3 regions of the Chryseobacterium sp. 22543 genome follow, and region 1 is predicted to be linked to each of the others. Evidence: riboswitches for the same ligand, from Rfam matches in the RefSeq annotation. Region 1 holds a riboswitch; each other region holds the start of a gene.

Region 1 (7,507 bases):
ATCTCCCTGATGAATAATAAAATTATTGATTCCATCTTTGAAATAAGTATTCTCTGCTTTGGGAGCTCCGTAAAGTTTGGAAGTATTGGTTTCATTATCACAAAATACACTCTGTGCATTTGAGTTTCGGGAATATAGCTTTTTGATCGAAATACTGTCATGACCAATATTAATACTTCCGTCATGAGACGCATTAACCTCTCCTTTATAAGTATTGTATCCCCATTTCCAGTTGTTTCTGAACCAGATTGTGGGAGCTACCAGAATAGGAGCCTCATGCTGGCTTCGATTACAAACGGTGACTCTGGCTAAGATATCGTTGTGATCGGCTTTACAGTATTCAATGAAAATATCAAAATATTCATCGTTATCAAAAATTCCGGTATCGAAAATCTCATATTCCGGTTCCTTTTTGCTTCGTTTTCCATTTTCTGTAACAAGATCATCGTAAGGAAATTCATTAATCGGATATTTATACACCATTTTCATATAGCTGTGGGTAGGCGTATTGTCCAGGTAATAAAAGATTTCTTTGATGTCTTCACCATGATTTCCCTGAGGGTTACTCAATCCGAAGAATCGTTCTTTTACCATTTTATCTTTCTTGTTCCAGAATGAAAAAGCAAAACAGAAAAGTTGCTTTACATCAGAAATTCCGGCGATGCCTTCTTCTCCCCAGCGGTAAGCATAGCTTTCAGCATTATTATGATTGGTAAAATCCCAGGCATTCCCGTTTGAGCTGTAATCTTCACGTACATTTCCCCACTGTCGGTTGCTTACATAAGGTCCCCAGTTTTTCCATTTAGTATCTTGTAATCTTTCTTTTTCGGCGGTCATATCTCATCATTTTTCCATACGAAGTTAGTTTTTTTGAAAAATAATTCCAATTTTTTTCATCTGAACAATTATTAATATAGTTTTGAAATACTTGTATTTAAGGGCTTTTTTAAATATTAAAATATTTTTTTTTTGAAATTAAAAGAAAAGAACTACCTTTGCATCATTCGTTCATTCAAATATTGAAAATGTTATCAAGAAAGGTTGAGGGATTAGACCCTATGAAACCTTAGCAACCCTTTGCGCAAGCAAAGAAGGTGCTACGTTCTACCAAAGTATTTTGGACAGATAACTTACTGAAGTTCTTTTCAGCCATTTCCTGTGGCATTTTCAATTGTATTTGTATTAAAATATAATAGAATTGAAAACAGAACTAAACTATATAAATCTTTCGTATCAAACCAATTCCCAAAAGGAATACCATATCCCGTTAAGCTATCAGCTTTTTGGGAAAGATCTGTTTACAGCACCCATTGTTTTAATCAATCATGCACTTACCGGAAACTCAGATGTATCCGGAGAAAAAGGTTGGTGGAAACAATTGGTAGGAGAAAATCAGATTGTTGATACCAATCAATATACGGTTCTGTGTTTCAATATACCCGGAAACGGTTATGACAATTTTTTAATTGAAGATTATGAAGATTTCACGCCTTCAGATATCGCCGCGATATTTCTAAAAGGGCTTGAAGCTTTACATATCAAAAATCTATACGCCATTATTGGGGGCTCTCTGGGAGGAGGAATTGCCTGGGAAATGCTTGCCAAGCAGCCGGATCTTGCAGAAGTATTTATTCCTATTGCCTGTGATTACAGAACACACGACTGGCTTCATGCACAATGTCTGGTTCAGAAATTTTTATTGAATGATAAAGAAGAACCATTACAGAAAGCAAGAATTCATGCCATGCTGTGTTATAGAACACCACAGTCGCTCAATGACAGATTTCAAAACCAATATAACCAGGACAAACAATGTCTGGAATCAGAAGACTGGTTGGTTTATCATGGTAATGCACTAAACGAAAGATTTAGTTTAAAAGCGTACAAACTGATGAATCATCTCTTGATGAATATTAATGCTGATGAACCATCATTGGATAAAATACAGGCACGAATGCACATGATCTCCGTAGATACAGACTTATTCTTTCCTGCTTCTGAAATCCGAATGTGTTTTGAAAACTTAAAAGAGAAAAATAAGAATGTTTCTTACCACGAGATCCAATCTATACACGGGCATGATGCCTTCTTAATGGAATATCAACAATTAAATAATATCATTAAAAACATTTTACAGAAGTAATGAAAAATGCTAACGAAATAAAATTTTTGAAGAACAGATCAATCATCAAATTTGAAGGAGAAGATTTCCTGGGAGAAATCGGGATTGACGGACGAATTTTTAAAGCGCTTACCTTAGCGCGTATCAGTGTAGGAGTAATTTCCCAGCAGGCCATAGAAAACGGAATTTCTATCTTGGTTCAGGAAATTGATGCAGAAAAAGCAGTTGCTTGTCTTATTGATGAGTTTGAAGCAGAAAGAAAATCTGGAAAAGTTTCTCAGATCTATAGTATCAATAATGTTTCTGTGATCGGTTTTGTAGCAGAAGATTTCAATAAAGTCTTTGCTGAGCTGGCAAGAAACAATGTTTTCCCATTACTTTTGAATCAGGTTGCGGGAGAAAACAGAGTCAACATCGTAGTAACTTCTTCACAGGATGAAAAAACCAGAAATATCATCGAGTCTGAAATTTTCAAAAAGCCAAAGACAGTTCATTTAGCAATTATAGGTCACGGAAATGTAGGAAAAACTCTGATACAACAGGTATTGGAATCTTCAGAAGAAATAAAAAGACGTAAAAAAATAGATCTTAAAGTTGTTGCAGTAGCCAATTCAAAGAAAATAGCTTTCAACAAAAAAGGATTTGATGCGAATTGGAGCGATGAGGTTTTGACTGCAGAACATCCTTCGAGTGTTCAGGAGCTGATTAATTTCTCCAACGAAAACCAGCTGGAGAACCTTATCGTTGTTGATAACACGGCAAGTAAGGATTTTGTGAAAAACTATCATGCTTTGGCAGAAAACGGATTTGATCTGGTTTCTTCAAACAAGATTTTTAATACCCTTCCGATTGAAGAATACAGAAAACTAAGATATACGTTGAATAAAAACAACAGACGTTATCTGTATGAAACCAATGTGGGGGCAGGTTTACCATTAATTGATACGATAAAATTATTACACCTTTCAGGAGAAAATATCACCAGAATCAAAGGAGTATTCTCCGGAACATTAAGCTATGTTTTCAACAATTTTTCTTTAAGAGACGATAAATTTTCAACCATTATCAATGAAGCTTTGGAAAAAGGATACACAGAACCGGATCCAAGAGAAGACCTATCGGGAAATGACGTAGCAAGAAAATTATTGATTCTGGCGAGAGAATTAGACTTAATTAATGAATTCGGAGATATCAATATTCAAAATCTGGTTCCGGAAAGTCTGCTTGAGGTTTCAAAATCAGAATTCCTTTCAAGACTTGAAGAACTGGACGAAGAGTATCAGAAAATAAAAGAAAATCAGGCGCCTGGGCATGTATTGAGATATGTAGGTGATTTGCATGGTGATCTGCAGAAAGATAAAGGTGAGTTAGATGTAAAATTGATTTCTGTTCCGGCAACTTCAGCTTTAGGACAATTAAAAGGTTCAGATTCAATCTTTGAAATTTACACAGAAAGCTATGGTGAAAATCCTATCGTTATCATGGGAGCAGGAGCAGGTGCACAGGTAACAGCCAGAGGAGTATTCGGAGATATTTTAAGAGTAAGTGAAACTAAATAATATTTAATCTAACATCTATCAATTTGGCAGTGTAACCATAACGGCAATTGTCATTCTGAGCATAGCGAAGAATCTGATGGTTACAATGTAAAATTGATCAATTAAAACTATATGGAAAATTTTGAAACATCAGCAATAAGAACCCAGACTGAAAGAAGTCAGTTTGACGAGCATTCTACACCATTATACCTTACTTCCAGTTTTATATTTCAGGATGCGGAAGATATGAGAGCAAGCTTTGCAGAAGAAAAACCAAAGAATTTATACAGCCGTTTCTCTAATCCAAACGTAACAGAATTTACAGATAAGATTGCTAAGATGGAAGGTGCAGAAGCAGGATATGCGTTTGCTACAGGAATGGCTGCCATCTATTCTACATTTGCTGCTTTATTGAATGCCGGAGATCATATCGTGAGCTGCCAGTCAGTTTTCGGATCTACGCATACTTTATTTACTAAGTATTTCCCGAAATGGAATATTGAAACCTCTTATTTCAAAGCAGGAGATGCTGAGAATGTTGAACAATATATCAAGCCCAATACAAAGATCTTATATCTTGAAACTCCTACCAATCCGGCTATTGAAATTCTGGATCTTGAGTTCTTCGGACAGATTGCGAAAAAGCACAACCTTATTTTTATTGTAGATAACTGCTTTGCAACACCTTATCTTCAGCAGCCGATCAAATATGGTGCAGATATTGTTGTACATTCAGCGACGAAATTGATTGACGGACAGGGAAGAGTGTTAGGAGGAATAGCAGTAGGAAAAGAAGACCTGATCAGAGAAATTTATCTTTTCGCAAGAAATACAGGACCTGCATTATCTCCTTTTAATGCCTGGGTATTATCAAAAAGTTTAGAAACATTGGCGATCCGTGTAGAAAAGCACTGTGAGAATGCATTGAAAGTAGCTGAGTTTTTAGAAAGTCATCCGAACGTAGAATTAGTAAAATATCCATTTCTGAAATCCCATCCAAGTTATGAAGTCGCTAAAAAGCAAATGAAGCTTGGAGGAAATATCGTAGCATTTGAAATAAAGGGAGGAATAGAAGGCGGAAGAAACTTTTTAGATAAGATACAAATGTGCTCACTGTCTGCTAATTTAGGTGATACAAGAACGATCGTTACCCACCCGGCATCTACAACCCATTCTAAATTATCCGATGAGGAAAGAAATGAAGTAGGTATTACGGCAGGATTGGTTCGCTGTTCGGTAGGTTTGGAAAATGTAGAAGATATCATAGCAGATCTGAAACAGGCTTTAGATTAGTTAATCGTTGACAGTTTATAAAAAACCAAATGAATAGAGAATACACAGAATTAGTAATTTGGATGGAGGGAAGAAAGTTGGTTAATCTAACTTATATCCTGACTGCCAACTTTCCTAAAGAAGAATTATTGGCTTTAACAGGTCAGATAAGAAAAATGGTAACTTCAGTTTCGTTCAATATAACGGAAGGAAGTAGAAGGCAGAATCCCGAAGATACTTTACCGTTTCTGCAGATTGCCGGGAAATCTCTTTATAAACTGGAAACTCAATTCCATTTGGCTTCAGACCAACAATATATTTCTAAAGAAGATTTTAAAATAATCAATAAAAAAATCCTCTTATGCAAAAAACTGGTCAGCGGATTTATAAACTGTTACAAATTGATAGAAAATGAAAAATAATATACAAGACGCTCAGCTTTCAGCACTCAATGTTCAACTTCAGAAGAGAATTCTGGTTCTTGACGGAGCTATGGGAACAATGCTTCAGAGATACAAGTTTGAAGAAGATGACTATCGTGGAGAGCGTTTCAAGGATTGGGAGCATCCGGTAAAAGGAAATAATGACCTTCTTTCTCTCACACAGCCTCAGGCGATTGAAGAAGTTCACAAGAAATACCTGGAAGCAGGGGCTGATATCATTGAAACCAATACATTCTCGGGAACTACCATAGCGATGGCAGATTATCACATGGAAGAGCTGGTATACGAACTGAACTATGAGTCCGCAAAAATTGCAAGAAAAGCCTGTGACGAATATACCGCGAAAAATCCGGACAAACCGAGATTCGTAGCAGGATCTATCGGGCCAACAAACAGAACGGCAAGTTTAAGTCCAGACGTTAATGATCCCGGATACAGAGCCATCACTTTTGAAGAATTGAGAGTAGCTTACAGGCAGCAGTGTGAAGCTTTGCTGGACGGAGGCTCAGATATTCTTTTGGTAGAAACCATCTTTGATACCCTGAATGCAAAAGCAGCTTTGTTTGCCATTGATGAACTACAGGATGAAAGAGGAATAAAAATTCCGATCATGGTGTCAGGAACCATTACCGATGCTTCAGGAAGAACACTGAGCGGTCAAACAGCAGAAGCTTTTCTGATCTCCGTTTCCCACCTGAATTTATTAAGTGTAGGTTTCAACTGTGCATTGGGAGCAGATCAGCTGACGCCTTATCTTGAAACTCTGGCCCATAATTCAGAATTCTATATTTCAGCATACCCGAATGCAGGTTTACCGAATGCTTTTGGAAAATATGACGAAACTCCTGAAGATATGGCAAGACAAATTAAAGAATATGTAGAAAAAGGACTGATCAATATTATCGGTGGTTGCTGCGGAACCACGCCTGAGCATATAAAAGCGATTGCAGATTTGGTAGAACAATATCAGCCAAGGAAATTGAAGGAATTTGTGTGATTTGATAGATTTTTTTAATTAAAATCAAGAATGAAGGCTAATTATAAATAGTAACTTTATGTAAACCACAAAGTTAAATATAATGAAAAAGCCAATTTACTTAAAAGATTCGGAGGATATCAGATTATTTAATGAGCTGAGAAAGAAAGTAAACCAAAGAGTAGAAACCATTTCTGAGAACAGGGATATCTACATTCAGATCAAAGCGGTTATTCTGCCACTGGTCTATATAGGGTTATATTTTCTTGCTGTTTTGAATGCTGAAAAACATTGGATGTATATTCTGAGTTTTGTTTTAATGGGAATTTCTCTGGTTTTGATTTATTTAAACCTAATTCATGAGGCAGCCCATAACAACATATATAAAAGTAAAAGACTGAACGGGCTGGTTCTTCACATTTTTGATTTTATAGGAGCCAACTCCTATATCTGGAAAAAAAGACATATCGCAAGCCATCATGCATATCCCAATGTAGATGGATGGGACACGGATATCGAGCAGAGCGGATTGCTGTTAATCGTACCGTGGATCAAAGCAAAAGGAGTACAGAGGTATCAGGATAAGTTTTTCTTTTTAGTATATCCATTCTATTTGTTCAATTGGATGTTTATAAGAGACTTCAGAGACTTCTTTGACAAAGAAAGAGTGATTTTAAAGACTCAGGGGAGAATACCGGTTATGGAAAAAGTAAAAATGATAAGCTATAAGCTGTTCTATTTCTTTTATCAGATTGTGGTTCCTGTGATGTTCTTTAAAGTATCAATAGGGTTGGCTTTAGGAGCGTGGTTTTTACAGGTAATTTCAGCAAGTATTTTTGCATTGTTTGTTTTACTGCCTTTGCATCCGCTTCCTGATAATGCCTTTCCAAAATTAAATAAAGAAAATGGTCTGCCATTTAGCTGGCTTCGTCATCAGTTTGAAGTGACCAATGATTTAAAAGAAAATAACTGGCTGGTAAGGAATATGTTGGGGAATTTTAATTTCCATGTAGCACATCATCTGTTTCCGAACTACAGTTATATGTATTACAACGAGATCACAGAGGAGATTGAAGAATTTGCCAGAGAATATGATCTTGCATATAAAAGATTTCCATTGTTGACTGCTTTAAGCAAGCATAGGGATTTATTGAGA
Region 2 (7,507 bases), on a different contig from region 1:
ATTCAAGATTCGTCAAGCCAAAACTTTCCGTATCATAATCCTGTTTTTCATACAATCCTCCAAAGCTTACCTTTCCACCATCAAGAAGCTTGATAGGCTGGGCATAATCTACTTTAAAGTTGGCAATATTCATTACAGATTCATTGTTCAGAATATCTTTTAAGCCACTCATTGCACTGTTAATTGGTGGATTGGGAGCTGCAGCAAATATACCATCCTGAAAATAATTGTCCTGAGAGAATTTACTGTCTGATCTTGTGTAGCCAAACTGAAAGTCCAGTTTTTGAGATTTGTCAGCAAAACGTTTCTGATACGTTACAACAGCTTCCTGTCTCAAGCTATTGGTATGGGCCACATCAGAAGATGTATAAAAAGCTTCTCTTAAATCCTTTGGATTGTTCTGAAAAGGTAAATCTCCATGACCGTTACTTAAAGTATAATTGTCATTATTATTGTGGTAAATATCGTAGTTTAATAATAATCTGTCCTGTCCTAAATCAAAAGTCAATCCTGATTTTGCAAAATACCCACGTCCGTATCTGTCGGTATGACTTGTTAAAAGCTCATCCTGTTGGCCGTTCAGCATACTTTCACGGTAGTTTTGACCAACATTCAGCTGCCATCCGAAATATTTATTTCTGGCATTTAAATTAACGGAGTTGGTCGTTCTGCTTCTATACTTGTTATAATTTGTGAAAGAATAATTTCCGGAATACGTAGCGGTTAAATATTTATTGGCATTTTTGTTCGTGATGATATTCATGATTGCACCTCCGGATGTAGCCGGAAATTCAGCGCCGGGTTGAGTGATTACCTCAATTCTTTCTACAGAATTGGCAGGCATTCCTTCAAGAAAGGAGTTCAATTCATTGGATGTGATGTTCAGAGGTCTTCCGTTAAGATATACTTCCAGCATTTTTCCCTGGTACATCATTCCTGCGATGTCGGTAGATACCAGTCCAGGAAGCTTTTTTATTCCTTCCAATACGTTTCCGTTGTTCAGCTGAGGTTGCTCGGAAAAGTCAAAAATAGTACGGTCTGCCTTTTGTTCAACTGCTTTTTTAGTTTTGGTGATGACTACACCTTCAATCTGCTTTTCCTGAGGTTTGTTGTTTTTTTCCTGTGAAAAGACAAAAACAGAGCTTAATAAGGATAACGCGAAAATCGTTTTTTTCATAATGTTTTTACTGATATCCGGTTAGACGCTGAAAAAGATAATTTGTTACGCTAAAATGTTGAAAATCGAATTTTAGGTTAAATATTTTTTTATTTACGAAATAATTATATCTTTGCCGGGTAATTATCAAGAATCTCTAGATGGGATAGCAACCTGCAAAAACAAGCAAGGTGCTGCAATCGATAAGCCGGATCTTCCGGAAAAAATGTTTATCATTCTATCATTATCCCATCTTGAATTTTTGTTTTAAAGTTAAATTCAAATGTTTAAAGACAAGGGAAATCTCCTTACATCAGTTATCTTTTATTCTTCGGATCATGAAGTGAATCTTCATTATTCCCATATGTTTTCATGCCATTTCTATATGCGCATGTGTTGTTGCTTCTAGCCTTTTCTATTTCTAAAAAATAATACAAACATTTCGAACATTTATGTAACCTTAAAATTTAGGGATACGGGATTTGTATTGCTCAAAAAACAATTTTTAACAACAAAAAGTAAACAACAAACAACATGCATAATTTCAAGAAAAAAATATTTGTTCCTTCTATTGCGCTTATTTCTACATTTTATTACGCACAGACGGACACGTTACAATCTAAGAAAATAGAAGATGTAGTCATCCTTGGATCAAGAGGTTCCGGAAGATCATTGACAGATACACCTGTTCCGGTAGACATCATTAATATATCAAAAATTTTAAAACAGAGCCCGACTAATAGTATCAGCCAGGCCTTAAATTATATTGTACCCTCATTTTCATCCACTTCTCACACGGTTAACGATGGAACTGACTTTGTAGATCCTGCTCTTTTAAGAGGTTTAGGTCCGGATCAGGTTTTAGTTTTACTCAATGGAAAAAGAAGATACCAGTCTTCATTGATTAATGTTACCCTCACACCGGGAAGAGGATCTGTGGGAACCGATCTTAATGCTATTCCAGCTTTTGCTTTAGAAAAAATTGAGGTTTTAAGAGATGGAGCTTCTGCCCAATATGGTTCTGATGCCATTGCTGGAGTCGTTAACCTTGGATTGAAAAAAAGATTGGGGCTTTCCGGACAGGTGTTTTTAGGTGGATATGCTTCACCTGTTGCCAATAATTTCTCCGGAGGAGTGGATGGACAGACCATTTCTGTAGACCTTAATTATGGAGCTAAAATTGGACAGACCGGATTTTTTAACGTTACAGGTTCTGCCCAATACCGAGACCCTTATTCCAGAGCCGGAGTAAGAGAAGGAGATATCTTCAATGCCTATAATGCCATTAATTACAGAGCATTACAGGATGGAGTGAATATTGATGGGTTGTATAAAAATATTACCAATACTTCCAATACTCAGCAGATTATCAATACAATTAAACAATATGCAGGTAAGGTTGGATATTTTGCACCGGATTTTCAGTCTCAGATTTCGGGAGCAAATAGTATTTCGGACCTTCAAAAATTATTAGGTAAAGATTTTACCTCCCAGGAACTTAATTACAGAGGATTAGAGAGAAAAGATTTCAGTCTGAGAGCAGGACAGTCTAAGCTGCAATCCGGACAGCTCTTCTTTAATTCTGAAATTCCTGTTAATGAGGAATGGAAGGTTTACTCATTTGGAGGTTACAGCTACCGCCTTGGAAATGCCGGAGGATTTTACAGACTTCCTAATACTGAAAGAAACATCAATGCAGTGACTCCCAACGGATATCTTCCTCAGATTGAAGCAACCGTAAATGATTATTCTCTCGCTGCAGGAATCAAAGGGAAATGGAATGGCTGGAATGTGGACTTCAGTAATACATTCGGGAAAAACGTCTTCAGTTTTGGGGTGGTAAATACCTTTAATGCATCACTTACAGACAGTTCTCCAAGAACTTTTGATGCCGGAGGCTCTGAGTTTTCACAAAATACCATCAACCTTGACTTTTCCAAAAAATATGATGTCCTGAAAGGATTGAACATTGCATTTGGAGGTGAATACAGACACGAAAACTATAAAGTAAATGTTGGAAAGGAAAATTCTTATGCTTCTTATGATATTTATGGACGTGTGGTAACCGCTAAAACCCCTGAAAATGAAAAAGTAACCGATTTCTTTGGAAATATAAGACCGGCCGGAGCTCAGGTTTTTCCAGGGTTTAGTCCGGAAAATGCAGTCTCCGGAAACAGAAACAGTATTGCGGCTTATGCAGATGCAGAGCTGGAGGTTACTGACGGATGGCTGCTGGAAGGAGCTTTACGATATGAGAATTATTCAGACTTCGGATCTACATTCAATTATAAGCTGGCAACCAATGTAAAGCTGGCTCCCAATCTAAACTGGAGAGGTGCTGTTTCTACGGGGTTTAGAGCACCATCTTTAGCACAAATCTATTATAGTTCTACTTCTACACTGATTCAACAGGGAAAAACTACACAGGTAGGTACTTTCAGAAACAATTCTGAAGCAGCACAGGCATTGGGTATTCCAAAATTGAAACAGGAAACCTCACAATCCTACAGCACAGGAATTACATGGAAGATTCCGTCATTAAGCCTGACTTTCACAGCAGATGCTTATTTAATAAAGATTAAGGACAGAGTAGTATTGACAGATCTTTTTTTCCGCCCTAATGGTAATTTTACCCCAGGTTCGGATCAGGCAGTTCTTCAGGACGCTTTTGATCTTGCAAGGGCAAGTGCTGCCAATTTTTTTGCCAATGCGGTGGACTCTCAGACGAAAGGGCTGGATATTACCATTTCTCAGAATTCAAAAATCTCATCAGGGATTTCTTTGGAGAATAACTTCGGCCTTAATCTTAATCAGACCAAAAGAATCGGAGATATCCATGCGTCACCTAAATTAGTAAGCCAGATTGATAATTATTTCTCAGAACCGAACAGAGTATATTTTGAAGAAGCTGTACCACGCGTAAAAGCTACCTTATCCAATACGTTAAGAGTTTCCGGATTTACTTTCCTGCTGCGTAATTCTTTCTTCGGTAAAGTGACAGATGCCGATGTTTTAGATGCTAATTTTGACGGAGTAACAGGAAGTACAGAGCACTTCATTCTTAATAATCGTTTGATAACTGATTTATCTGTAGGATATGATTTTAATAAAAATATTTCAGCAACTATCGGGAGCAATAATATATTGAACATACTGCCTTCTAAAAGCCCGAATATAAATTCATTAACAGCTGATAACCAGTTTGTATATTCAAGACAGGTTTCTCAGTATGGTATTGGTGGAAGGTTCTTATTTGCAAGAATTGAATTCAGATTCTAATAAATAAAGCTTAGAAAATTTAATAAAAAAAACAGAGAAGATATCTCTGTTTTTTTATATTCTATTACACCATAAAGAATGAATTATCTATTAGGGTGATTATTCTAATTTTATTTATTTCAGTGAAGAAAATTCAATAAAATCATATTCGGCGGAAGAAGAGAAAAGCTGTCTTAGTACTGCTGCATGGCCATTTCCGGCTATCACAAGAATTCTGTCTTCACTGTTGTGAGGAATCTTCTGAATATTGCGGAACATTCTCAGATTTCTGCTGTACCAATACAAGGCAAGCATATCTGCTCCATCAAATTCTCTAAGTTTAAAATCTCCACTCAGGTAAGCTCCATATCCATACTGATGACTTTCTTTAGAATTCATGTAGGTAAATGTGTCTAAAAGTGATTTGAAATTTTTAGGTTCAGAGCTTTTAAAGAAAACGTTAAACTGTTCGGAGATCAGATCATCACTTTTAAAATCATAATCTTTGCTGCGGTTATTAAAAAATGTAGAATCTGTTTTCCCAAATTTTGTCTGGAGATCATTCCAGATAGATTCTGCATCTATACTGAACAGTTCGTTGACTTTAAGTTCATTGGCGATGCGCATAGCAAGCTGATAGCGTTCGTCTCTTTCTTCTCTGTGTTTTCCCTCACCATACTCCTTCAGTTTTTGGTTTGCATTCCAGTTTGGCCAGGCTTCAATAGCAATCTTAGTAGGTTTAAATTTCTTGATATATTCTACAAGTTCAGCAACTTCCTTTGCAGTTTTAGGTGAAAGAACATCTATCTGATCTTCCTTATTGGTTGTATGAGCATCAAGATTAGGATAGTCAAAGTGGAAAGACCCTACAACAAGGACTTTGGTTTTTGGATTTTTGAAATAGTCCGAAGGCTTCTTTTGAGCAAAAAAGAATGTGGGAATGCATAGTAGAAGAATATAAATGAAGGTTTTCATAGGTTTATTTTTTTTGTTATTAAATTATTGAGCACGGTTTTTCTCTTCAAAATCCACCACTCTTTTATTAGATTTTACTTTCTGATTTCCAAAATTGTAAGTGATGCTGAGTGCCAGTCTTCTGGCATCCCAATAGTTGTTGAATGACTGTGTATTATCTGTGAAATACATATCTGCCTTAAAACCAGACTGCCTGAAAATATCACTCACCGAAAGGTTGACCTGAAGAGCCTTTTTCGCAAAACTCATCTTTACTCCTGCATCAATGCTTGCTCTGTTTTTTGCTGCAATATATCCGTCACGTGAAGGCAGATTCTGCCAGTAGTTGACAAACAGCATGAATGTTTTCGCCTTATTCAGCTGAAAAGTATTGTTGAGGGAATAATAAAATGACTGTCCGTTTTTAGGAATCAGATTGAATCTTGTAATCTGGGTCTCATTGTAACTGAACGAAGTTGAGATATTACTTTCCCAGATTTTGAAAAACGTATCTGTGTAATTGAAATTGATCCCGTACACGTTCTGATTATAATAATTTTCATAGGTACTGGTAAGGTCAATGCCGTTCAGGAATGAAATCTGGTCAAAATTATTCGTAGTTCTCTGGTAATAAAGATTCGCAGAAAATTTACTTTTAAAAATATAATTGAACTCAATATTATGATTAAAAGAGGGTTGCAGGCTTGGATTTCCGGAATAATATGTATTAGGATTGGAATACCATCGGAACGGATCTAAAGCCCGGAAATAAGGACGGTTGATTCTTCGGGAATAATTAATGCTGAACTGATTATTTTCATTGGCTTTATAAGATAAATAAGCTGTCGGGAAAAACTTTCCGTAATTATTCTCAGATTTTGACTGTGTAGTAAGGGAGAAACCGCTGGTTTGTGAATATTCATAACGGAGTCCTGCCTTTACAGACCATTTTTCACCAAAATCTTTACTGGCACTGATATAAGCTGCATAATTCTTTTCGTTATAATCAAAAAGATTGCTCTTTGCAGGATCTGTGATATAATTTCCATTGATGAAATTAAAATATCCAATATCCGAATTATTGGAAAACTGGCTGTATTTCGTACCGGTTTCTAACTGAATTTTTTTGAAATTTAAAGTTAAGTCAGCCTGTCCGGAATAGATCTTATAATCTACCGAAGAAAGATTTCTCACGACCTGTGTTGCGTTGCTGGTGACATTTCTTGTTGTAAAATTAACTTCCGTATCAGGTAAATTTCCATAATAATTGGCTCCGAAACTTAGCTTATGCTCTCCAAATTTCTGGTCAAAATACAGATTAAGCATTTGGGTTGTAAAAGGAGAACGATGCTTTGAATTCGTCTCTGTTTGTAAAGTAGGCGTACCATCTGTAAAGTAACTTTGTGTTGAAGTGATATCCATATTCGTATGCCCCTTTGTAATATCGTATACCAATCCGATATTGGAATTTTTAGAAAGCGAATAATCAAAATTGGCATTCAGACCGAGCCCGTCATTCATATCCCTTCTGTCATCCTTGCTGACAGAAGAACTTTGGCCAATAATATTATATTTTTCTACTGATCTTTTATCTCCGTCATAGCCCATTACTTTTACGGAGGCTTTTATTTTTTCATTCTGATAATTCACTCCTGCCACACTGCTGAAGCCGGCATATGTTTTTTGAGTATAACTGGTCGTCAGATAACCGTTCCATCCAAGATTCTGATTCTTTTTAAGGACAATATTAATGATTCCGCTATTTCCCTGTGCTTCATATTTGGCGGGTGGAGTGGTGATCACTTCTATTTTCAATATATTTTCAGAACGAAGATTTCTCAGATAATTAATCAGTTCAGATCCGGAAAGATTCAGCATCCTGTCATTCACCATCACAGAAACTCCGTTTTTTCCTGCAATAGAAAGAAGACCTTTATTTTCATCCACCTGTAATAAAGGAGTGCCGGCTAAGACCTCGGTTCCCGAACTTCCCTGTGAAAGCATAGAATTCTGAACATTATAAACCAGGCGGTCCACTTTACGCTCTACCAGAATTTTTTTGCCATTCATCGTTACTGCCTCAATTTTGTTGACGTTAGCAGTGTCTTTTGTTTGTGCTGTTGTAAAAGAACAAGCAAG
Region 3 (7,507 bases), 160 kb from region 1:
AAATTACCATATTTAAAGAAGCTTTTACCTCATATCTTAATCTGGCAGGTACATTTGTTCACGAATTTACTCATGCTATTGATTATATAAGCGGTTATTTTGAAGGAAAACTTAGTAAATTAGGTAAGCGTGAAACGGATCGCTTAATGGAAGAAAGAGCCTATGGAAATGGTGCCAAAGCAGGAGATTTAATTCAAAAACAACAATATCAAGATTGGCTTAAAAAAAATGGATACTAAAAGAATATTATCATTGCTATTAATTTTTCAGTTTATCGTTATTTTTTCTCAGAAAAACTGCATACAGATGACGATTCATAAAGATAAAAATGATAGTCTCAATGTGAGATTTACAAGTAAGTGCAAAGAAAAAATTTTATTGTACCAATACAGTAAAACGATGAATACAACACTTAATAACGGTTTTGATCTTGAAGATATTACCCTATTTAAACAGGATAGATATAAAATAGAAAATATTAAATTAGATCAAAACCATAACTATCCGGTAGATTATGAAAAAGTAAAAAGTAATTTCTTCATCCTCAGCCCTAATGAATCTTACGAATTTGCTTTTCCTTTGCTCATATTTTTAGAAAAAAACAAATCTGCTTATGAGCAATATCAGAACTATTATTTGATTAAAAATAGATATAAAGGGAAAACTGTACAATTCAAATTAGTGTATAATGCTCAATATATAAATGAAGGTATTATAAACTTAAAAGATAATGTTTCATTGTATCCTACTTCGGTTGAATCCAATTACATTAAAATAATTTTAAAATAATAAGTAAATTAATTCAGAAAAGCCGGCTCAGTCATTAGTTTTGAGCCGGCTTTTTCAATGTAATTAAGTAAAAAAACAGGAACATATCCTTTCTCTTTCCCTGACAGGAAATCTGAATTTCGGTCTAACGAAAATAATATACCCATTATGCTGTTTCAAAATTCATAATGAACCCAACAAAAAAGCCACCGCAGACGCTGTGGCTAAAAATCAAATCTAATTATAAGTATGTCCTCTTATAAATTCGGGTTATTTTCAGCTTCTCTTTGTGGAATACTGAATAAATAATAATTACTGTTAGGAGTAAAAGCCGTTTTATCCGGAAAATCAAGAACGGAATGACCTCTACCATCTACGGTTTTCACTGTTCCATCCGGTGTAGTGATCTGAACTTTTACAGGCTTACCTTCAGCATCAACAAATGGTTTTCTTACCACTGTTCCTTGCGTTCTGATAATATCTGATAGAGAGAAACCTTCTCCAAATAATTCTTTTCTTCTTTCGACTAAAACAGCTGCTACCACATCGTTCTGTGATAATGAACCACTATAAATATTGGCATTTCTGGCAGATTTCAACTGGTTCAAAACGGCTACCGCCTGAGGAACATTTCCATTTCTGGCTTCAGCTTCAGCTTCAATCAGGTACATTTCTGCAGCTCTCATGTAAACGATATCTGCAATAAGGGTTGGTTTAAATTTAAACTTAGCATATCTCAGCAATCCCTCTCTTCCTTTCTGCCCGTCCCATGAAAATAACTGGGATCTGATATCATTGGCATCAAAAAGGTCTTTAAAATAAGGATCCGCCATAAAGCTGTAATAATAACTTCCTGATGAAGACACATCCAGATAATGGAATGCATAACTTGCATCAGACTGTTCCTGTGTTTGTCCATGACCCCAGATCCATTCCGCATTGTTGATATCATTAAAACCATCTTTATATTTTTCCGGAGCCATCAGAGGAAAACCCTCTCTTGCTATTTTTGCAGATGCTGAAGCTTTACTCCAATCACCGGTATTCAAATAAGTTCTGGCAAGAAGTCCGTTGACCACAGCACGGTTGATTTTATCTTTATTATTTCTTGTATAGCTCTTCAATAGATTATCAGCATCGGTAAGATCACTTTTAATCAAAGCATAAATCTCTTCAAGACTTGCTCTTTTCTTTCCTACAGTGCTTGTTGTAGAAGGTTCAGTATAAATGGGAGCCGTCAAAGCTGACTTATCTTTCAGATAGCTGAACTGATAAAAGCTGGCAAGGTTCAAATAACAGAAGGCACGTAATGCTTTTGCCTGTCCTTTCACCTGATTTTTTTTCTCCTGACTTCCTTCTGTCCCGTCAATTCTTGTAATAACATTATTCATATTATTGATGGTAGAATACAACATGGTCCAGATAAATAACGGACGAGAAGCCGTACTGTTTACCATTTCTGTAAAAGCGTAAGTAGAAGCAAATCCATACTTATTGGTTAATACAGCTACATCGCTTCCCATTGCATCACTGGCTCTTAAAACAGTGGAATATCCAATATTAGCATAGGTAGTTCCATCGTTATTAAATTTTGCCCAGGTACCGTTTACTACAGTTTCTGCACTTTCAGCAGTTTTGAAAACTTCCACACTGTTAGCCTGATCAGTCGGAGCAGTGTCCAGATCGCTTTCACAGCTTGTCAACGCTAAAAATCCGATAAGTGCAAACGATAGATATTTTAATTTTTTCATTGTTTCAATTTTAAACGTTATAGTATTGCCTGAAGACCAAAAGTGATTGTTCTCATTGCAGGGTATCTGTAATAGGTGGTTCCATCCAAAGCCTGTTCAGGATCCATTCCCTTATGTTTATAGAAGGTTAAAAGATTCTCTGCCTGAATATAAATTCTGAACTTTTTAAGTCCGATTTTCTCAAAATAATCCTCAGGAAGTGTATATCCTAAGCTTACATTTTTAAGTCTTGCATATGTCCCTGAGTATAAGAATCTGGATGAGTTTGACGTCCAGTTATTTGTTGTTGTACTCAAGCCCGGAACATCCGTATTAGGATTATCAGGCGTCCATCTGTTTAACATTTCAGCACTCCATGCACGTCCTCCCAGACTTCCGTTGTGCATGATGGAAGTATAATCATTGTCCAGAATTTTTCCACCAATTTTGAATGTCAGCAATCCTGAAAAATCAAAATTTTTGTAGGTAATGCTGGTACTGATTCCTCCGGTCAGTTTAGGCAAAGCAGAACCCTGCAAGAGTTTTGTTGCTTTTGAATATTCTGAGGTAGTTCCTTCTACTGAATTTCCGCTCGCATCTGTAGAAACCGTTTTCCACAATGGCTTTCCATTGCTTGGATCTACCCCAACCCATTCCGGAATATAGAAATCATATACGGAACCTCCTACCGTTAATAGCTTGGTTTGTCCCACTACAAGTGGCCCTGAAGGTAACTTGGTAACTTTATTGTTTAAGGTGCTTAGGTTTACATCTACATTCCACTGGAAATTATCATTCTTAATTGGGGTTGTGAATAATGAAAATTCAAATCCTGTATTTTGGATAGTTCCAATATTGGCAGGATAATCACTAATTCCCAGAGATGGTGCCACTGGCATGTTAAATAGAAGATCCTGACTTTTTCTTTTGAAATATTCAATATTTCCTTTAATTCTGTTATTCAGAACAGCGAATTCTAATCCTACATTTAAATTAAGGTTGGTTTCCCATTTCACATTATTGGTAGCCGTTTTTTCAAGTGTTGTTCCCGGTTCTCCACCAAGACTGATAAATCTGTACAGCTCCTGATAAGCATAATAAAGCGGCTGTCCGTTTGGTCGAAGTAATTTATCATTTCCCTGACCTCCGTAACTGGCACGTAATGTCAACTGATTAAAGACATTCAGGCTTTTTACAAACTCTTCATTGGAAATTTTCCATGAACCTCCAACTGACCAGAATCTCCCCCATCTGTTATCCTTTTCAAATCTTGAAGAACTGTCTGCTCTTCCTGATGCAGACAGGAAATAAGTATTATTGTAGTCATACTCTACTTTTCCAAGGAAACTCAATAAGCTCAATTTATTACTGTTCCCACTGAAGCTTCCCAGTAAAGAAGCAGCATCCGGTTCATAATAATAAGGGAGAGAAAACTGGCTTCTTGTTCCGGAAATCGTCTGATAGTCATATTTATAGAATTCATGTCCTGCTAAAGCATTTACATGGTGTTTCCCAAATTTCCTATCGTATGTCAGAATATTACTGGTTGTATAAGAAAGTGTTCTGGTATTGGTTTTCGTTACTGAACCTCCAATCTCAGCGCCTTGTCCCAGCAATGGATTTGAATAATAATGTCCGTTATAATTCACCAAATCAACAGAAAAGCTTGTCTTGAATTTCAACTCCGGTAAGAAAGTGAATTCCATAAATCCTTTTCCTGAGAAGTTATCTTCTTTATTTTCGTTTTTGTCTAATGGCAGTGTTGCCGCGGCATTTTGATTCTGAAGCGCACTTGTTGGTCTGTATTTTCCGAAATCATAAATCGGGTTTCCATCTGCACCCAAAATATAGCTTCCATTTGCATTTCTTTCGTAATAAGGATAGAATGAAGGAATAAATCTTGCAGCATTGATGATATTACTTGAATTGGAATCTGAAGAAGTGGGCGCCTGCTGAATACTGTTTGTATAGCTTAAGTTTACCCCAACATTCAGCCATTTTTTTACTTCAGAATTGATCTTTAACCTGGTATTGTATCTTTTATATCCTGATTCAATAGCCATTCCCTTATCATCAAGATAGCCCAATGAAAAGAAATAATTGCTCTTCTCACTTCCTCCGCTGATATCAAGATCTACCTGATTTCTTGAAGCAACTCTCTGCAAAATATCCCTCCAGTCGTCATTCCAAAGTGGTGATGCTCCGGGTAATAATTTCCCATCGGTTCCCACCGGTTTTGGATATCCTGTTCCATATGGATTGATCCCAAGTGTAGAAACAAGATTATCTGTTGCCATCTGTGCAGCCTGTTGAGAAGACACTTTTCCGGACTGATATCCGTTTCTCAAGGCTTCCCAATATAATTGAAAGTATTGATCTGTATTTACCTGTTCGTAATCTTTTACGGCTCTTCCGGAGAATCCCTGGCTGATATTAAAATTAACTCTAGCTTCTCCTTTTTTACCTGATTTTGTGGTAATGATGATAATCCCGTTTGCTCCTCTTGATCCATACAACGCACTCGCAGTGGCATCTTTCAAAACACTGATAGATTCAATATCACTTGGACTGATAGAATTTAGGTTTCCATCAAAAGGGATTCCGTCTACTACGTATAAAGGATCACTGGAAGCACTTATAGAACCAATCCCTCTAATTCGGATGGTAGAAACCGCTCCTGGCTGTCCTGATGCACTCGTCGTTTGAATCCCTGCAACCTGTCCTTCCAATGCCTTGGTAATATTGGTTACAGGTCTGTTGTTGATCTTATCGCTGGAAATGGTAGCAACGGAACCGGTATAGCTGTTTCTTTTTGCTTTTCCATAGGCTACAACTACAACTTCGTCAATTTCTTTTTCATGAAGGCTGTCCTTTTCCGGCTTAGAATTCTGTGCATGTACACTGGTTACTCCCAGAAAAAATGCAGCAACCGGAGGTATCCAAGTTTTAGAAGCGAATAAATTTTTGCTAATCATAATCAATTTCATTTATCATATATTAAAATTTTTCCCTTTGCAGAAAAATCAGCAAAGGGCATCGATAAATACGATAAACCAAATGCTTATTTTTCCTTAAAAGGCTGAACGTAACACCTTGCCCAATGGGTAGGTTGTCAAGATTTCACAGGGTCAGTTCCCTCCATCTTTCTTTATAAGCCGATCGAAATATGGTTGCAAAGCTAAAAACTTTTAGTCTACAAAACAAGTAGACTTATTATTTTTCATGATAAATTTTCAAAAATTAACATAAGATTTTAATAAAACCCATTACTGTAAGGAGTTGCAATCATTACCATTTTATCAAACATGATAAATATCATTATTAATAATACAATTGAACGAACGTTAATTTGTGCGGAAATTTTTGAGCATTTAATTAAAAAAAGTTTTTAATTTTATAGTATGAAAGTTTTGATTATAAACGGACCTAACCTCAACCTGTTAGGTACCAGAGAACCGGAAATCTATGGAAATATCTCTATGGAAAACTATTTGGAAATTTTAAAATCCGAGTTTCAATCTCATGAATTAAAATATTATCAGTCAAATATTGAAGGAGAGCTTATCAACAGGCTTCAGAAAGATGATTTTGATGCCGTAGTAATTAATCCGGGAGCTTTCACCCATTATTCCTATGCGATTGCTGATTGTCTAAAAAATATCAGAAAACCCAAAGTAGAAGTTCATATCAGCAACATCTATAAAAGAGAGGAATTCAGACAGAAGTCTGTGACAGCTGCCAATACGGATGCAGTTTTATCTGGCTTTGGAATGGATGGATATAGATTGGCTATATTAAGCTTAAAGTAATTTTCAAATAATATCTGCGAAAAATTAGAAATAAAAAAGCCTCATCGATGATGAGGCTTTTCTGTATGTTATAAATAACTATTAGATAGTTTGTTCTTGTAATTGAGGTCCTGAAGCAACTAATTTCTTACCTTCTTCAGTATCACAGTATTGCTCAAAGTTTTTGATATATCTTGAAGCAAGATCTTTTGCTTTTTCTTCCCAGTCTGAAGCGTTCTCATAAGTATCTCTAGGATCTAAAATACCTGTAGAAACGTTTGGTAACTCAGTAGGAATTTCAAGGTTCATGATTGGAACCTGAGTTTTAGGAGCATTATCAATAGAACCGTCAATGATTGCATCAATGATCGCTCTGGTATCTTTCAGAGAAATTCTCTTTCCGCTACCGTTCCATCCTGTGTTTACTAAATAAGCTTTAGCACCGTGCTCCTGCATTTTACCGATCAATGTTTTAGAATACATTGTTGGGTGCAATGTAAGGAATGCTTCACCAAATGCAGGTGAGAAAGATGGCTGAGGCTCTGTGATTCCTCTTTCTGTTCCGGCCAATTTAGATGTATAACCGCAAAGGAAGTGGTATTGAGCCTGATCTTCATTTAAGATGGAAACCGGAGGAAGTACCCCGAATGCATCTGCAGAAAGATAAACAATCTTCTTAGCATGACCTGCTTTAGAAGGCAATACAATTTTGTTGATATGGTAAATTGGATAAGAAACCCTAGTATTTTCTGTGATAGATCCGTCAGTATAATCTGCTATTCCATTGTTCACTACAACGTTTTCAAGAAGTGCATCTCTCTTGATTGCTCTGAAAATATCCGGTTCTTTTTCTTCTGATAAGTCAATTACTTTCGCGTAGCATCCTCCCTCATAGTTGAATACTCCGTTGTTATCCCATCCGTGCTCATCGTCACCGATAAGGTATCTTTTAGGATCTGCCGATAAAGTAGTTTTACCTGTTCCTGAAAGACCAAAGAATAAAGCAACATCACCTTTTTCTCCTACGTTTGCAGAACAGTGCATTGAAGCCATACCTTTTAATGGAAGGTAATAGTTCATCATGGCAAACATTCCTTTCTTCATTTCACCTCCATACCATGTACCTCCGATGATCTGTAGTTTTTCTGTAAGGTTGAACATGATAAAGTTCTCAGAGTTTAATCCCTGAGCTTCCCAGTTCGGGTTTGTTGTTTTTGATCC

The links. A riboswitch is a leader RNA that binds a small molecule or an ion and turns the genes downstream of it on or off. The one in region 1 is predicted to bind S-adenosylmethionine.
Region 2: another riboswitch for S-adenosylmethionine. It lies ahead of ACTJIP_RS18195 (TonB-dependent receptor plug domain-containing protein); the one in region 1 lies ahead of ACTJIP_RS14480 (alpha/beta fold hydrolase).
Region 3: another riboswitch for S-adenosylmethionine. It lies ahead of ACTJIP_RS15245 (SusC/RagA family TonB-linked outer membrane protein); the one in region 1 lies ahead of ACTJIP_RS14480 (alpha/beta fold hydrolase).

What each region holds. Positions count from the first base shown of each region.
Region 1 is NZ_JBQENH010000004.1:8,617-16,123, reverse strand. Features, by position in the region: gene ACTJIP_RS14485 (MGH1-like glycoside hydrolase domain-containing protein) at 1-837, opposite strand, end outside; SAM riboswitch class I at 1,026-1,132, shown strand; gene ACTJIP_RS14480 (alpha/beta fold hydrolase) at 1,199-2,143, shown strand; gene ACTJIP_RS14475 (ACT domain-containing protein) at 2,143-3,681, shown strand; gene ACTJIP_RS14470 (O-succinylhomoserine sulfhydrylase) at 3,793-4,953, shown strand; gene ACTJIP_RS14465 (four helix bundle protein) at 4,983-5,354, shown strand; gene ACTJIP_RS14460 (homocysteine S-methyltransferase family protein) at 5,344-6,372, shown strand; gene ACTJIP_RS14455 (fatty acid desaturase family protein) at 6,455-7,507, shown strand, end outside.
Region 2 is NZ_JBQENH010000005.1:99,717-107,223, reverse strand. Features, by position in the region: gene ACTJIP_RS18200 (outer membrane beta-barrel protein) at 1-1,177, opposite strand, end outside; SAM-I-IV-variant riboswitch at 1,296-1,393, shown strand; gene ACTJIP_RS18195 (TonB-dependent receptor plug domain-containing protein) at 1,691-4,435, shown strand; gene ACTJIP_RS18190 (DUF5694 domain-containing protein) at 4,550-5,389, opposite strand; gene ACTJIP_RS18185 (TonB-dependent receptor domain-containing protein) at 5,414-7,507, opposite strand, start outside.
Region 3 is NZ_JBQENH010000004.1:170,292-177,798, forward strand. Features, by position in the region: gene ACTJIP_RS15230 (RHS repeat-associated core domain-containing protein) at 1-239, shown strand, start outside; gene ACTJIP_RS15235 (hypothetical protein) at 229-789, shown strand; gene ACTJIP_RS15240 (RagB/SusD family nutrient uptake outer membrane protein) at 1,026-2,519, opposite strand; gene ACTJIP_RS15245 (SusC/RagA family TonB-linked outer membrane protein) at 2,537-5,473, opposite strand; SAM riboswitch class I at 5,557-5,655, opposite strand; gene ACTJIP_RS15250 (type II 3-dehydroquinate dehydratase) at 5,900-6,307, shown strand; gene pckA (phosphoenolpyruvate carboxykinase (ATP)) at 6,389-7,507, opposite strand, start outside.